DNA from 4 places in the Streptomyces marianii genome. Region 3 is predicted to be linked to each of the others. Evidence: riboswitches for the same ligand, from Rfam matches in the RefSeq annotation. Region 3 holds a riboswitch; each other region holds the start of a gene.
The links. A riboswitch is a leader RNA that binds a small molecule or an ion and turns the genes downstream of it on or off. The one in region 3 is predicted to bind cyclic di-AMP.
Positions count from the first base shown of each region.

Region 1: linked by a shared signal. The riboswitch ahead of FEF34_RS09045 (M23 family metallopeptidase) and the one ahead of FEF34_RS14655 (C40 family peptidase) in region 3 are both predicted to bind cyclic di-AMP.
Region 2: linked by a shared signal. The riboswitch ahead of FEF34_RS22920 (LysM peptidoglycan-binding domain-containing protein) and the one ahead of FEF34_RS14655 (C40 family peptidase) in region 3 are both predicted to bind cyclic di-AMP.
Region 4: linked by a shared signal. The riboswitch ahead of FEF34_RS20265 (M23 family metallopeptidase) and the one ahead of FEF34_RS14655 (C40 family peptidase) in region 3 are both predicted to bind cyclic di-AMP.

Region 1 is NZ_VAWE01000001.1:2,027,320-2,031,053, reverse strand. It holds gene FEF34_RS09050 (M16 family metallopeptidase) at 1-915, shown strand, start outside; cyclic di-AMP (ydaO/yuaA leader) riboswitch at 1,145-1,308, shown strand; gene FEF34_RS09045 (M23 family metallopeptidase) at 1,322-2,095, shown strand; gene FEF34_RS09040 (GntR family transcriptional regulator) at 2,276-2,953, shown strand; gene FEF34_RS09035 (HPr family phosphocarrier protein) at 3,102-3,383, opposite strand; gene FEF34_RS09030 (bifunctional acetate--CoA ligase family protein/GNAT family N-acetyltransferase) at 3,559-3,734, shown strand, end outside.
Region 2 is NZ_VAWE01000001.1:5,070,518-5,074,251, reverse strand. It holds gene eno (phosphopyruvate hydratase) at 1-1,061, opposite strand, end outside; gene FEF34_RS22920 (LysM peptidoglycan-binding domain-containing protein) at 1,326-1,988, opposite strand; cyclic di-AMP (ydaO/yuaA leader) riboswitch at 1,992-2,155, opposite strand; gene FEF34_RS43955 (LysM peptidoglycan-binding domain-containing protein) at 2,412-3,374, opposite strand; gene FEF34_RS22910 (cytochrome P450 family protein) at 3,536-3,734, opposite strand, start outside.
Region 3 is NZ_VAWE01000001.1:3,291,381-3,295,114, forward strand. It holds gene pcrA (DNA helicase PcrA) at 1-1,410, opposite strand, end outside; cyclic di-AMP (ydaO/yuaA leader) riboswitch at 1,621-1,786, shown strand; gene FEF34_RS14655 (C40 family peptidase) at 1,785-2,957, shown strand; gene FEF34_RS14660 (hypothetical protein) at 3,187-3,540, opposite strand.
Region 4 is NZ_VAWE01000001.1:4,489,966-4,493,699, forward strand. It holds gene FEF34_RS20255 (MerR family transcriptional regulator) at 1-94, shown strand, start outside; gene FEF34_RS20260 (PP2C family protein-serine/threonine phosphatase) at 300-1,439, shown strand; cyclic di-AMP (ydaO/yuaA leader) riboswitch at 1,746-1,881, shown strand; gene FEF34_RS20265 (M23 family metallopeptidase) at 1,893-2,939, shown strand; gene FEF34_RS20270 (PrsW family intramembrane metalloprotease) at 3,153-3,734, opposite strand, start outside.

The DNA.
Region 1 (3,734 bases), 1.3 Mb from region 3:
GCGAAGGAGCTCTCCCGGCAGCTGTTCCCGGCGTCCTCCCGGATGTCGCGGCCGCGGCAGGGCACGGAGGAGACCGTCGAGCGCATCGACTCCGCCGCGGTCCGGGCCTTCTACGAGGCGCACGTCCGCCCGGCCACGGCCACGGCCGTGGTCGTCGGTGACCTCGAAGGGGTGGACCTGGACGCCGTGCTGACCGACACGCTCGGTGCCTGGACGGGCGATTCGGCCGAGAGCCGCCCGATGCCGCAGATCACCGCCGACGACACCGGCCGCGTCGTCGTCGTCGACCGCCCCGGCGCCGTGCAGACCCAGTTGCTGATCGGCCGGATCGGCCCCGACCGCCACGACCGGGTCTGGCCCGCCCAGGTCCTGGGCACCTACTGCCTCGGTGGCACGCTCACCTCGCGCCTGGACCGCGTGCTGCGCGAGGAGAAGGGCTACACCTACGGGGTGCGGGCCTTCGGCCAGGTGCTGCGCTCGGACACCCCGGCGTCCCCGGGCGGGGCCTCCGGTGCCGCGATGCTCGCCATCAGCGGCTCGGTCGACACCCCGCACACCGGTCCCGCGCTCGACGACCTCTTCAGGGTGCTGCGCACCCTCGCCGCGGAGGGCCTGACCGACGCGGAGCGCGATGTCGCCGTGCAGAACCTGGTGGGCGTGGCGCCGCTGAAGTACGAGACGGCCGCCTCCGTGGCGGGCACGCTGGCCGACCAGGTCGAGCAGGGTCTCCCGGACGACTACCAGGCCCAGTTGTACGCGCGGCTTGCCGGGACCGGCACGGTGGAGGCGACCGCCGCGGTCGTCAGCGCCTTCCCCGTGGACCGGCTCGTCACGGTCCTCGTCGGGGACGCCTCCGAGATCGAGGAGCCCGTCCGGGCGCTCGGAATCGGTGAAGTGACCGTTGTCACGGGCTGATTGACCGCTCGCGCTCCGGCGCACGCGAAAGGGCTCCGCCGGTTTCACGCCGGCGGGGCCCTTTCGCGTACCCGGAACGACCTTCCCCTATGTCCGGTTTGATGGGGAGGAGTGGTGTCTGCCCTGTGGCGTGCACTACAAATATCCGTGTCTGTTTGGTGATTGAGCGAAGATCGGCTTAGCGTCTTCTGCGCTGTCCGCCAGTTGCACGCGCCGCACCCGCGGCATCGGGCAGCCATCGCCGAGTCCCCGTCCGGCGCGAGCCTGGGGAGCCGGGGACCCATATGTCCCCCGGGGTGAATCGGGCGCCTTCGCCGCCGTGCGGAGGGGTCCGTAGGAGACCTTCCTGCTCCGAACCCGTCAGCTAACCCGGTAGGCGAGAAGGAAGGAAAGGATCAGCCACTTCATGGCGTTCACCCGTGCCACCGGGAAGCACCGTGGTCCGAGCCGCCTGTCGCGCAAGAGCGCGGGCGTCGCCTCCGTCGCGGCCATCGCCACCACCGGCGTCATCGGCACTCTCGCCTCCCCGGCCTTCGCCGCCGAGGCCGAGGTCTCCGCTCCCGTCGAGGACACCGGCCTGACCCAGGCCGTCGCCGCCGACTCGCTCGCCGAGCGGATCGACGCCCAGGCGGAGGCCCAGCAGCAGGAGGCCGCCCTGGTCGCGGCCCAGGAGAAGGCCGAGGCCGAGGCCAAGCGCAAGGCCGAGCTCCGGGTGGAGGCCGCCCGTGACGCCGCGGAGCGTGCCGCCCGAGAGGCCGAGCGCAAGCGGCTGATGACGTACACGCTCCCGGTCGCCGGCTCCTACGTGAGCACCGACTACCACGCCGGGGGTGCCCAGTGGTCCTCCGGCAGCCACACCGGCGTCGACTTCCACGCCGCCTCCGGCACCGAGGTCGTCGCCGTCGGCATGGGCACCGTCGTGGAGGCCGGCTGGGGCGGCGCCTACGGCAACAACGTCGTCCTGCGCATGCACGACGGAACGTACACGCAGTACGGCCACCTGTCCTCGATCAGCGTCTCGGTCGGCCAGCAGGTCACCCCGGGCCAGCAGGTCGGCCTCGCCGGATCGACCGGGAACTCGTCCGGTCCCCACCTCCACTTCGAGGCCCGCACCGGCGAGGACTACGGCTCGGACATCGACCCGGTGTCGTACCTGCGCTCGCACGGCGTCCGCGTCTGACGCACACACCTTTCCGTCCGAGGCCCCGGCTCCTCTCCGAGCCGGGGCTTTCGGCGTATTCAGGCCAAAAGATAACCATGGATTACCATGGGTCTTCGGAAATTCCGGCCACCTGCCATAGAGTCACCGAAACAGACGTCGCTCGACGGGGTTTCGCGGCGATTAAAGCGGAGGTTCGGTATGCGCATTCCCGCGCGCTCGGTATGCACGGCGATCCGCGACGACATCGTCTCCGGTGCGTTCGAGCGCGGCAGCCGCCTCACCGAGGAGCAGCTGGCGCGCCGCTACGGAGTCTCGCGCGTCCCGGTCCGGGAGGCCCTGCGCACCCTGGAGTCGGAGGGCTTCGTCGTGACCCGCCGGCATGCCGGAGCGTGCGTGGCCGAGCCCACCGAGCAGGAGGCCGCCGACCTGCTGGAGATACGGCTGCTGCTGGAGCCCCTCGGCGCCGCCCGGGCCGCCCAGCGGCGCAGCGAGGCGCACCTCAAGGTGTTGCGCGGGCTGGTCAGACTGGGCCAGGACCGGGCCCGGCGCGGTCAGGGCGAGGACCTGCGCTCGCTCGGCGCCTGGTTCCACGAGACCCTGGCCCAGGCGTGCGGGAGCCCGGGGCTCACCGCGCTGCTGACCCAGCTCCGGCACAAGATCGCGTGGATGTACACGGTCGAGCGTCCCGCCCGTCCCGTCGAGGCGTGGGCCGAGCACGGCGCGATCGTGGACGCGGTGGCGCGCGGCGACGCGGAGCGCGCCCGCGCGCTCACGGCGCTGCACGCCGAGCGGACGACGGGCGCGCACCGGCTGCGGATCCCCACCGGCGTGAGGGTTTCGCAACATTCCGTAAACACGGCGGGCGACCGTATTTAACAGTCGCACCGTATACAAAGAGCGGCATTGTGTGCCGGGGGCTTTTTCCTGCTGCCGGAAAAGCAATTGGGGCAAAGCCCGGGGGAAATATGCGGGCCGCGGCGCCGGAAATCTCCGGCGCCGCGGCCCGCACATGAATTCATCGGTTTCAGACGGTCTCGGGAAGCTCCTCGAGGCCCTCGGCGACGAGCTTCGCCAGACGCTCCAGGGCGGCCTCCGCGCCCTCCGCGTCCGAGGCGAGCACGATCTCCTCGCCGCCCTGCGCCCCGAGGCCGAGCACCGCGAGCATCGAGGCGGCGTTGACCGGGGTGCCACCGGCCTTGGCGATCGTCACCGGAACGCCGGAAGCCGTGGCGGCACGAACGAAGATGGACGCGGGGCGGGCGTGCAGGCCCTCGGCCCAGCCGACATTGACGCGGCGCTCAGCCATGGTGGTGCCCTTCGAGTCTCAGCGGGAAGCGTTGGCGTGTTGTCTAGACCAGTCTCTCATGCGGTGCGGAGCACCCGGCCACCGGCCCCGGCTGGTGCGGGGCCGGGATCGGCCCTCCCAGCCTGCCCGCGCACTTCGGGGAACGCGACCCGTGCCGGAGCCTTACCCTTGCCCCATGCAGACCCCGTCGGACCACGCGTACCCCGACCACTGGGAAGCCGACGTGGTGCTGCGTGACGGTGGCACCGCGCACATCAGGCCCATCACCACCGAGGACGCCGAGCGGCTCGTCAGCTTCTACGAACAGGTCTCGGCAGAGTCCAAGTACTACCGGTTCTTCGCACCCTACCC
Region 2 (3,734 bases), 1.8 Mb from region 3:
CGCTGGGCCAGCTCGACCGCGTCGAGGGTCTCGGTCAGCGAGCCGATCTGGTTGACCTTGACCAGGAGGGCGTTGGCGGCGGCCTCGTCGATACCGCGGGCGAGGCGCTCGGGGTTGGTCACGAACAGGTCGTCGCCGACCAGCTGGACCTTGGCACCGAGCTTCTCGGTGATCGTCTTCCAGCCGTCCCAGTCGTCCTCGAACAGCGGGTCCTCGATCGAGACCAGCGGGTAGGCGGAGACCAGCTCCTCGTAGTACTCGGTCATCTCGGCGGCCGAGCGGGACTTGCCCTCGAACTCGTAGGCGCCGTCCTTGTAGAACTCGGAGGCGGCGACGTCGAGCGCGAGCGCGATGTCCTTGCCCGGCGTGTAGCCGGCCTTCTTGATCGCCTCGAGGATGAGGTCGAGGGCATCGCGGTTGGAGCCCAGGTTCGGGGCGAAGCCGCCCTCGTCGCCGAGTCCGGTGGAGAGTCCCTTCTCCTTCAGGACCTTCTTCAGGGTGTGGTAGACCTCGGTGCCCCAGCGCAGGGCCTCGGAGAAGGACTCCGCGCCGATGGGCGCGATCATGAACTCCTGGATGTCCACGTTGGAGTCGGCGTGCGAGCCGCCGTTCAGGATGTTCATCATCGGAACGGGCAGCAGGTGCGCGTTCGGGCCGCCGAGGTAGCGGAACAGCGGCAGGTCGGACGCCTCGGAGGCGGCGTGCGCGACGGCGAGGGAGACGCCGAGGATCGCGTTGGCGCCGAGGGAGGACTTGTCTGGGGTGGCGTCGAGGTCGAACATCGCCTGGTCGATCAGGCGCTGCTCGGTGGCGTCGTAGCCGACGAGCTCGGGGCCGATCTGCTCGATGACGGCGAGGACGGCCTTCTCGACGCCCTTGCCAAGGTAGCGGTTCGGGTCGCCGTCGCGGAGCTCGAGGGCCTCGAAGGCGCCGGTGGACGCACCGGACGGAACGGCAGCACGGCCGGTGCTGCCGTCGTCGAGGCCGACCTCGACCTCGACCGTGGGGTTGCCTCGGGAGTCCAGGATTTCCCGGGCTACGACGACGTCGATGGACGGCACGAGCATCTCCTTCTGGGATGTGACGCGTGAGGTGACACAAGCGGGGCCGTGTCGGTGCAGGGCCGCTTCGGCCTTGCGGCAAGAGCCTAACCGCCCGGGTGGCATCGTCCGGCAGATGCCCGCCCCGTGGGACGGAAAACCGGCCGGAACGGACAAAGACCCCGGCCCTGGAGTACCCCCCGTGCCCGCCGGACAGCGGGGAGTACGGGGGATGCCACGCAGGGCCGGGGCCGGGGGTGACCGCGAGGGTCCCCGGGCCGGGCATCAGCTCAGGTGGAGCTTCTGGCCGGGGTGGATGACGTTCGCGTCCTCGACGATGTCCTTGTTCAGCTCGAACAGCTTCTTCCAGCCGCCCTTGACCTTCTCGGAGTCGGCGATCCCGCTGAGGGTGTCGCCGGCCTTGACCGTGTACTCGCCGTCGCCCTTCTTGACCGGGGCGGCGGCGCGCTCGGAGCGGCTGGTCGGGGCCTCGGCTCGCTTCGGGGCGGCGGGCTCGGCCTTGGGCTCGGCGGCCTTGGGGGCGGCCGGGGCGGCTCCGCCGTACGAGGCGTTCGACAGTCCGGTGCCGCAGTTCGGCCAGGCACCCTTGCCCTGGCCCGCCAGGACCTTCTCGGCGATCTGGATCTGCTGCGCCTTGCTGGCCTTGTCGGCGGTGGGGGCGAACGCGGTGCCCCCGTAGGCGGCCCAGGTGGAGGCCGAGAACTGCAGCCCGCCGTAGTAGCCGTTGCCGGTGTTGATCGACCAGTTGCCGCCGGACTCGCACTGGGCGACGGCGTCCCACTCGGAGGCGGTGGCGGCGGACGCGGTGCCCGAGGCCATCAGCGGGGCGGCGATGGCGGCGCCGGCCACACCGGCGAGCGTGGCGACACGGGTGGACCGCTGGAAGACCGTCGGGCGACGGTGCTTGCCCTTGCCGGAAAGCAGCATCGAAGTTCTCCTCACCGACGCCTGCGAGGTGAGCTGTCGGGTTCGGGCCGATGTGGTGCCCGGCCGTGCGACGAACGCACGGCTCCACCCCTAGCCGGGCAGCCCTCATCGGGCCTGTCCGGCACTTACCTTGGGTCCCCCGCTCCTGCCTTCGGCGCTTGCGCGACGACTGTTCCCGGCGGCCGCCGGCAGGATTCGGCGTGCGGTCGACGGGGCCCGCGTTGCGAGCGGTTCAGACCGTAGACACACGTCTCCCCGATGTTCAAAGACGAACATCGGGGAGAAATCGCCCAAAACTGACGGGGCAACATGTCCGTTTTCGCAGGTGGGAGCCGCGATGACCGGAGTTGACCGGCTAGCAGCGCCAGTTGACCGGAAGAGACTCTTGTCTCACTCGCACAGAACCGGACATAAGCGCCCGAACTACTCCTTCAACTGGCCCTTTTCCGGGCCGAGATCGAGACTCTGGCCAGGCAGGATGAGGTCCGCGTCGGAGCCGACGACGTCCTGGTTCGCCTCATAGAGGGCGGGCCAGCCGCCGGGCACCTGGTTCGCGTCGGCGATCGACGAGAGGTTGTCGCCGATGCGGACGACGTACTCGTCTCCCGTGACGGCACCATCCCGCGTCGCTCCATCACCCAGTGAGGCATGTCGACCAGATTCATGGTCATCGCCCGAATTGCCTGCCTCATCCCCTTCGGTGGCGGGGGTGCCCCGATGCTTGCCGGTGCCCGCCTCCGCCCCCGCCTCGCCGGACGCCTCCGCGCTCCCGGCGGAGCCCTCGGCGGATCCGGCGGGCTGCGGGGACCCGGCCGGCGAGGAGGACTGCCCGGACGGCTCGGGCGACTCGGGCGACTCGGAGGCGGACTCGCCCGGGCCCGACCGGGATCCGGCAGGCAAGGGGTCCCCGGCATCCGGCTCGGGCACGGCGTCCGCCCCGTCACCGAACGAGGGTCCCTTCACGACATCGCCCAGCGGGTCGGCCGACGGGGTGCCGGTGGACTCGGAGCCACCGCCGCCCAGACCCGTGATCGATCCGCAGCTCTGCCAGGCGGAGGCACCCTGGGCGGCGAGCACCATCTCGGCGACCGAGATCTGCTCGGAGGGGCTGGCGAGGTCCGCGCGCGGCGCGTACGCGGTGCCGCCGTAGGCCTCCCATATCTCCTGGGACATCTGGAGGCCGCCGTAGTAACCGTTGCCGAGGTTGGCACTCCAGTCGCCGCCGCTCTCGCAGTCCGCGACGCGGTTCCAGGTGGCGGTGTCGGCGGCGGACGCGGAACCCGCGCCGAGCAGCGGGATGGCGATGGCCGATCCGGTCACCCCTGCCGCGACGATGAGGGCGGGGACCTGACGAGGTCGGCGGTGTCGGCCGTTCCCGGACAGCATGCGGTGCGCCTTCCGTGTGACTACAGAAAACTCCAGGGACTCTCGAGGTGATTGACCTCGATGACCCGGAGTCGGGGTGAACGTAGCCGCACTCCGACGTCAGTCACAAGTCGGTGCAGCGGAGATCACGTAAAAGTCACAGTCTTGACTGTCCGTCAGATTCAGCGGTGGGTGAATTCAACGGGCAGAGTGCGCAATCCGCGCATGATGAGCCCCCCACGCCACCGCAATTCCGACGGATCGACCGCAAGCCGCAAGTCGGGCAGCCGGGTGAGGAGCGCCGCGAGCGCGGTCTGTCCTTCCAGCCGCGCGAGCGGCGCGCCCAGGCAGTAGTGGATGCCGTGCCCGTACCCGAGGTGC
Region 3 (3,734 bases):
TGCCAGGACGTCCCGGACCTCCTTGCGCTCGTAGAAACGCACACCGCCGACGACCTTGTACGGCAGGCCGACGCGGATGAAGATCTCCTCGAAGACACGGGACTGGGCGTTGGTCCGGTAGAAGACCGCCACGTCGCCGGCCTTGGCTCCGCCCGCGTCCGTCAGCCGGTCGATCTCGTCGGCGACGAACTGGGCCTCGTCGTGCTCGGTGTCCGCGACGTAGCCGGTGATCTGCGCTCCGGCGCCCGCGTTCGTCCACAGGTTCTTGGGACGGCGGCTCTCGTTGCGCTCGATCACGGCGTTGGCCGCGGAGAGGATCGTCTGGGACGAGCGGTAGTTCTGCTCGAGCAGGATCGTGGTCGCGTCCGGGTAGTCCTCCTCGAACTGGAGGATGTTGCGGATCGTGGCACCGCGGAACGCGTAGATCGACTGGTCGGCGTCGCCCACCACGCACAGTTCGGCGGGGCCGAGGTCGTCGTGGCCCGTGCCGACCAGTTCGCGCACGAGTGTGTACTGGGCGTGGTTGGTGTCCTGGTACTCGTCGACCAGGACGTGGCGGAACCGGCGCCGGTAGTGCTCGGCGACGTCCGGGAACGCCTGGAGCAGATGGACCGTCGTCATGATGATGTCGTCGAAGTCCAGCGCGTTGGCCTCGCGCAGGCGGGCCTGGTACATCCGGTACGCCTCGGCCAGCGTCTTCTCGAAGCCTCCGGCCTGGGCGTCACCCCCGCCTGCCTGGTCGGCGAAGGCCTCCTCGTCGATCAGCTCGTTCTTCAGGTTCGAGATCTTGGCGCTGAACGACTTCGGCGGGTACCGCTTCGGGTCGAGGTCCAGATCGCGGCAGACCAGTGCCATCAGCCGCTTGGAGTCGGCGGCGTCGTAGATCGAGAAGGACGACGTGAAGCCGAGCCTCTTGCTCTCGCGGCGCAGTATGCGGACACACGCGCTGTGGAAGGTGGAGACCCACATGGCGCGGGCGCGCGGGCCGACGAGCTGCTCGACGCGCTCCTTCATCTCGCCCGCGGCCTTGTTGGTGAACGTGATGGCCAGTATCTGGCCGGGGTGGACGTCGCGGGTCGCCAGCAGATGGGCGATCCGGTGGGTCAGCACCCGGGTCTTGCCGGAGCCGGCGCCGGCGACGATGAGCAGCGGCGATCCCGTGTGGACGACGGCGGCGCGCTGCTGTTCGTTCAGCCCGTCGAGCAGGGCCGCCGGGTCGATGACGGGCCGCGGGGCACCGTTGCGGTAGTGGACGTCCCCGGACGGGGGCAGGTCGAACCTGCCCTCGAAGAGGTCGTGCGGGACCTCGTCCGCGGGCGGGTGCTCGTCGTCCTCCGGTGGCGGGGGCTCCTCCGGGGCCGCGGTGCGCTGGAGGTCCGCCAGGAAACTGTCGTCAAAGAGGCTGCTCATCGCTCTCCGAGTCTAGGCGGCCCCGCCGACAGCCCGTTGCCGCCTTCGCGGGAATCACCATCGGACACCTCCAGTCATGACACGGACACATAGCGCCAAGGTAACGGAAATGTATCGGGCATATCGACCACTCTCCTTCACAGCAGCACCACACTTTGGCTAGCGTGCTCGCCCAGGCAGCCCGTACCCCCTTCGGCGAACCACGCCGGCCGGGCAGCCGCGCCGAATCCGTGCCCCTCGCAGAGGAGTTCGGAACCGGGGACCCACTCAAGCACAACCGGGGTGAATCGGGCCTGGTTTCACCTGGCCCGTAGGGCAACCTTCCGTTCCGTCCGAACCCGACAGCTAACCCGGTAGGCGTTCCACGGAAGGAGATGCCGGCCTTGGCGTCGCACCGCAAGCCGCGCAGCCGCACACGTACGAACACACCTGCCGTCGGGATCACGACGGCCGCCATAGCGGGGGTCTCGCTCCTCTCGGCACAGAATGCGACAGCCGACCCGAAGCCCAGCATCGAGGAAGTCCAGAAGAAGGTCGACGACCTCTACCGCCAGGCTGGTTCATCGACCCAGGAGTACAACAAGGCGAAGGAGTCCACCGAGCAGCAGCGCCGCAAGGTGGACCGTGCCCTCGACGAGGCCGCCGAGCGCACGGAGGCCCTCAACGAGTCCCGGCGTGCCCTCGGTTCGTACGCGGCCGCCCAGTACCGCACCGGCGCCGTCACCCCGACCGCCGCACTGCTCTTCGCCGACAACCCTCAGTCCTACGCCGACCAGACACAACTGATGGACCGGCTGACCGAGCAGCAGCGCGGAGCCGTCGCCGACCACGAGACCCAGCGGGCCGAGGCTGCGAAGCAACGCGCCCAGGCCACCAGGAGCCTGGAGACGCTCACGGACTCTCAGGATTCGCTGCGCGCCAGGAAGCAGGCCGTCCAGAAGAAGCTCGCCGAGGCGCGGGAGCTGCTGTCGCAGCTGACCGCCGAGGAGCGCGCGCGGCTCGCCGAACTCGAGCGCAAGAAGGAGGAGGAAGCCCGCCGGAAGGCCGAGGCGAGGGCCAAGGCCGAGGCGGAGGCCGAGGCCGAGGCCGAGCGGCAGCTCCAGGAGCGTGAGCAGCGGGAGCGGGAACAGGCGGGCACGGACACCGGCACCGGCACCGGCACCGGGGCGGCTTCCGGAACAACCGGCGGCACGTACGCGGCCAAGGCCGAGAAGGTGCTCTCCTTCGCGCGGGCTCAGATCGGCAAGCCGTACGTCTGGGGCGCGACGGGCCCTAGCTCGTACGACTGCTCCGGGCTCACCCAGGCCGCCTGGCGCGCGGCGGGCGTCGACCTGCCCCGGACCACCTGGGACCAGGTGAAGGCCGGACAGAGTGTGGCGACGGCCGACCTGCTCCCGGGTGACCTGGTCTTCTTCTACGACGACATCAGCCACGTCGGGATCTACATCGGCGACGGCAAGATGATCCACGCCCCCAAGCCGGGCGCGAACGTCCGCGAGGAGTCGATCTACTACATGCCGATCCACAGCAGCATCCGGCCCGCGTAGCGTTCACGCGGGCCGGAGGCCCGTGACCGCCGCACTCGCGGAGTCACGGACTCGCGCCGCAACGCCCTTCGGAAGAGGGGGTTGCGGCGCGAGCCGTATACGGGAGGGGCCGGCGGTGCGGCGGGAACCGGGCCCGGGGCCCGCTCCGCCGCGGAGGCTCCCGGGCGGCTCAGGGCCGCGCGGCCGTGATGCCGCCGCCGCGGGCGGACGCCCGGGGGCTTCGGACCACTCAGGTCCAGAGGGTCGCGATGAGGACGTTCGCCAGGGTCAGGCCGCCGACCGCCCCGAACACCCCCTTGTCCACGGTCTCCTCGTCCCGCTTGACGTAGACCAGTGCAATGATCACCACGAGCACGGCGAGCTTGATGCCGATCTTGAGGTTGTTCACGGGCTGGTCGTCCGCCTGGTTCAGTCCGACCAGCGCCACGCCCGTCACCAGCATGGTCAGCGCGCCGTGCAACATCCCGGGGGTGAAGCGCGCGGTCCCCGCCCCCATCGCCTTCATCTGGGTGAGGAAGCCGCCGAGCAGCGCCGCGATACCGATGATGTGCAGGGCGACGAAGACATTGATGAGTACGTCCATGGCACCGGAGCCTAGCCGGACGGTCCCAAAGCGAACCCGGACGGTCCTTCTCATGCCAATTCCGTTCATGGCGCCACTTCTTCGTGACCGACAGCTCTAGCGTCCTCACCCAGGTGGCCGGCTCCACCACCGTCCGTACCCGGACGGCTGCCGACCGCCCCCGCCGGAAGAGCCGGTGGCGGGCCGCTCCCCCT
Region 4 (3,734 bases), 1.2 Mb from region 3:
GGCCAACTACGACCGGCACGGTCAGGGCACCGCGGTCTTCGTCCGGGACGCCCTGAAGGTCTACGCGGAGCGCCGTCTCGGCGACGACCGGTAACCGAGTCGGCGGTCACCCGGCCGGGCGACCGGTCGCCCGGTGCGGCGCGGCCATCAGGAGGGCCCCTGGTGACCGTCGCGCGCGACGCCGCGGGGCTCTCGGCCGGTTGGCCGATGGCGACTCGTGGTGCGGCGCGGCGGCCGCCAGCCTGGATGGGGCGCGGTACCGTCCGCGACCCCGGGACGGACGCGGCGGGAGACCACTGGTGCGGCATCGACAACGCGGCGAGGGGCAGCGGGGGAACGGTGGCCGTCGCTTCGTCGCGGTACTCCCGTGGCTGCTGATCGTGGGCGGGGTCTTCTACGACCTGGGAACGCCGGACACCTTCACCGCGGCCCCTCTCTTCACGGCCGCGCCGCTGATCGCCGCACCCTTCTTCTCGATGCTCTACACACTGGCCACCGGGGTGGCGGCCTGCGCGGCGGTGACCGGCATGCACGTCTACAGCGAGAGGCTCCAGGGGATCCCTGCCGTCACCGAGTCGCTGACCGTGTTCACGGTCTCCGTACTGGCCCTCTTCATCAACCGGATCGTGCGGCGCAGCGGTGAGCGCCTGGCGTCGGCCCGCGTCGTCGCGGAGGCCGCGCAGCGGGCCGTGCTGCCCACGCCGGACGAGCGGATCGACGGCCTTCAGATCGCCGCCCGGTACGAGGCGGCCGAGCAGGACGCGTTCATCGGCGGGGACCTGTACGCCGCGCAGAAGACCCCGTACGGGGTGCGGCTGATCGTGGGCGACGTGCAGGGGAAGGGTCTGGGCGTGGTCGGGACGGTCGCCTTGGTGCTGGGCGCCTTCCGGGAGGCCGCCGAGCAGGAGGACTCGCTGGCGGGGGTGGCGCAGCGGCTGGAGCGGGCGCTCGCACGGGAGGGCGCGTGGGAATCCGGGTTCGGCGCCGTCGAGGGCTTCACCACCGCCGTGCTCGCCGAGATCCCGCGTGACGGCGATCGGATCAGGATCGTCAACCGGGGGCACCCTCCGCCGCTGCTGCTCGGGGCGGACGGCGCGCTGGTCGTGCTGGATCCGCCCGAGCGGGCGCTGCCCCTGGGGATCGGCCTCGGGGCCTGGCCGGACCGGACGTCCGAGACCCCCTATCCGCCCGGTGGCACGCTCCTCCTCTACACCGACGGCCTGTCCGAGGCACGGGACGCGCACGGCGTCATGTACGACCCGCGCCGGCGGCTGGGCGGCCGGGCCTTCTCCGGCCCGGAGGAACTGCTGGACGCGGTCGTCGCCGATGTGCGAAGGCACACGGGAGGGGCGGCGACGGACGACATGGCGCTGCTCGCGGTCACCCGGGGGGAGGGGCGGAGGCCGCCACGGCGCGGGATGGCGCCGGTCCCGCCGTGAGGGGCGGGGCGCCTCGCCACTTGGCGGTTCGGTGCCGGTGAGGCATGTGGGGCGTGAGGGCTGCCTGAGAAGCGCAATGCCACGGAACGTGATCGGAGGGGAGCCCTCCGCATAACAACTGACGAACCATCAGAAGCTTTGGGTCGAATGAAGGTCCATCAACTTGTCCGTTTCGGGGATGTTGTTGCAGGTAAGTCCCGGCCAACATCCTTAATGATCAGTCGGAACGCCTTGGAATCCGGGCTCGGTCTCTATTAACGTTCGATAACGCAGCGCGGTCGTCCCAGTCGTCGCCAGAGACGGCACCGTGCGCACGCGCCGAATCCCGCAAGGGAACCGGGGAACCAACTATTGGGGTGAATCGGGCACTTCGCGGTGCCCGTAGGAGACCTTCCTGCTCCGAACCCGTCAGCTAACCCGGTAGGCGAGAAGGAAGGAAAGGAGAACGCCTCCGTGGCGTCCAACGAGCCTGCCCTCCAGGAGCCCCCCACTGCGCAGTGGGTCCCCAGCGACCAGTGGGCTCCCGCCCCCGGGGCGGAGGAGTGGAACCCGACCGAGGAATCGGTCCGTCCCGTCCGTGGCAGGCACCGCGTCGTCAAGCAACGCAACGCGCTCGCACGGAGCTCCACCGTCCTCGGTGTCGGTGTCATCGCCGCGGTCGGTGCGGGTGGTATGGCCACCGCCCAGGACAAGCCCGCGGTCTCCATTTCCCTGCCCGACGTCATCGCGGACAAACTCCCCGACGCCGAATCGCTGCCCGGTGTCGGCTCCTTGATGTCGGACGACTCCGGCGACGAGGCAGTCGCGGACGGACCGCTCACCACGGCCGACATCACCGTCCAGGGTGGTGACGCGGGCGAGGCCCTGCGCGCCCGGATCCTCCAGCAGGCCGAGCAGCAGCAGGCCAAGGCCGAGGCTGAGGCCCGGGCGGCTGCCGAGCAGGCCGCCGTGGAGCAGGCCGCCGCCGAGGCGAAGCGGCAGGCGACCGAGGCCGCCGAAGCGGCCGCCGAGGCCGAGCGCAAGGCCGCGGAGGCCGAGCGCAAGGCCGCGGAGGAGGCCGCCCGCAAGGCGGAGGCCGAGCGCCTCGCCAAGCTCGCCGCGAGTTATTCGCTGCCGACCTCGTCGTACACGCTGACCTCCACCTACGGGCAGGCCGGATCCATGTGGTCCTCCGGCTACCACACGGGTCTCGACTTCGCCGCACCGACGGGCACCCCCGTCAAGGCCGTGCACGGCGGCACCATCAAGTCGGCAGGCTGGTCCGGTTCGTACGGCTACCGCATCGTGCTGGAGCTCGAGGACGGCACCGAGGTCTGGTACAGCCACCTGTCGTCGATGACCGTCGGCGTGGGGCAGAAGGTCTCCACCTCCGAGACCATCGGCCGCGTCGGCGCCACCGGCAACGTCACCGGCCCGCACCTCCACCTCGAGGTGCACACCCCGGGTGGCGACGGGGTCGACCCCGCCGCGTGGCTGCGGGACAAGGGCCTCTCCGTCTGATCCATCGGCACGGAGCCGCGCGCTGCGGTAGCCGTTGGCCCGGAGCCCCGTGCTCCGGCCCATCCTTGTGGAGCCTCGTGCTCCGGCCGACGACGGCCCGGTGACGTCCCACCGACGTCCACCGGGCCGTCGGCTGTGCATGCCCGGCTGCGCCTGCCGGCATCCATGCACCGCCGGCGTTCCCGCAGGCCCCGGGCGCCCGCCGGGGTGGCGTCAGCCGCGGTAGGGGTTGAAGCCGCTGTAGTCCAGATGGGGAGGGGGCTGCCAGGCGCGGCCCGTCGCGCGGGCGGCGTACGTCAGAGCCGGGCCCGCGAGATCCCGGCGCTGCCACAGATGGTGCAGCAGCTCCTGCTCCCGGGCGGCGAAGTCCGGCCCGGCCGTGCCCCGCTCGGCCCGGTGGCGGAGGAAGGCCAGGGAGGTGGCGAACACCTCGTACTCGGAGACGGCACGCGCGGCGGCGGCGCCGTGGGTGCGGCCCGCCAGATCGCGGGCCATCGTGCGGGCCTTCATCGAGGACAGGGCCAGCGGCTCGGTGGGCGCCAGCCAGCCGGCCGCGGCATAGGCCGGCAGTTCCGCCGCGACCGTGCGCAGCTCACGCTGCCGGGTCCACACCGCCAGCCAGGTCAGCAGACCGAAGGCGGGCACCATGAACGCCGCGTACACCGCGTAGAAACCCAGAGGGCCGAAGATGCCCGAGCCGTTCCACAGGGCGTGCATGCCCATGGAGAGGAGCAGGCCGAGTACGGGCAGTGCGACCCTGCGGACCGTCCGGTCCCGCGCGGTGGCGGCCGCCAG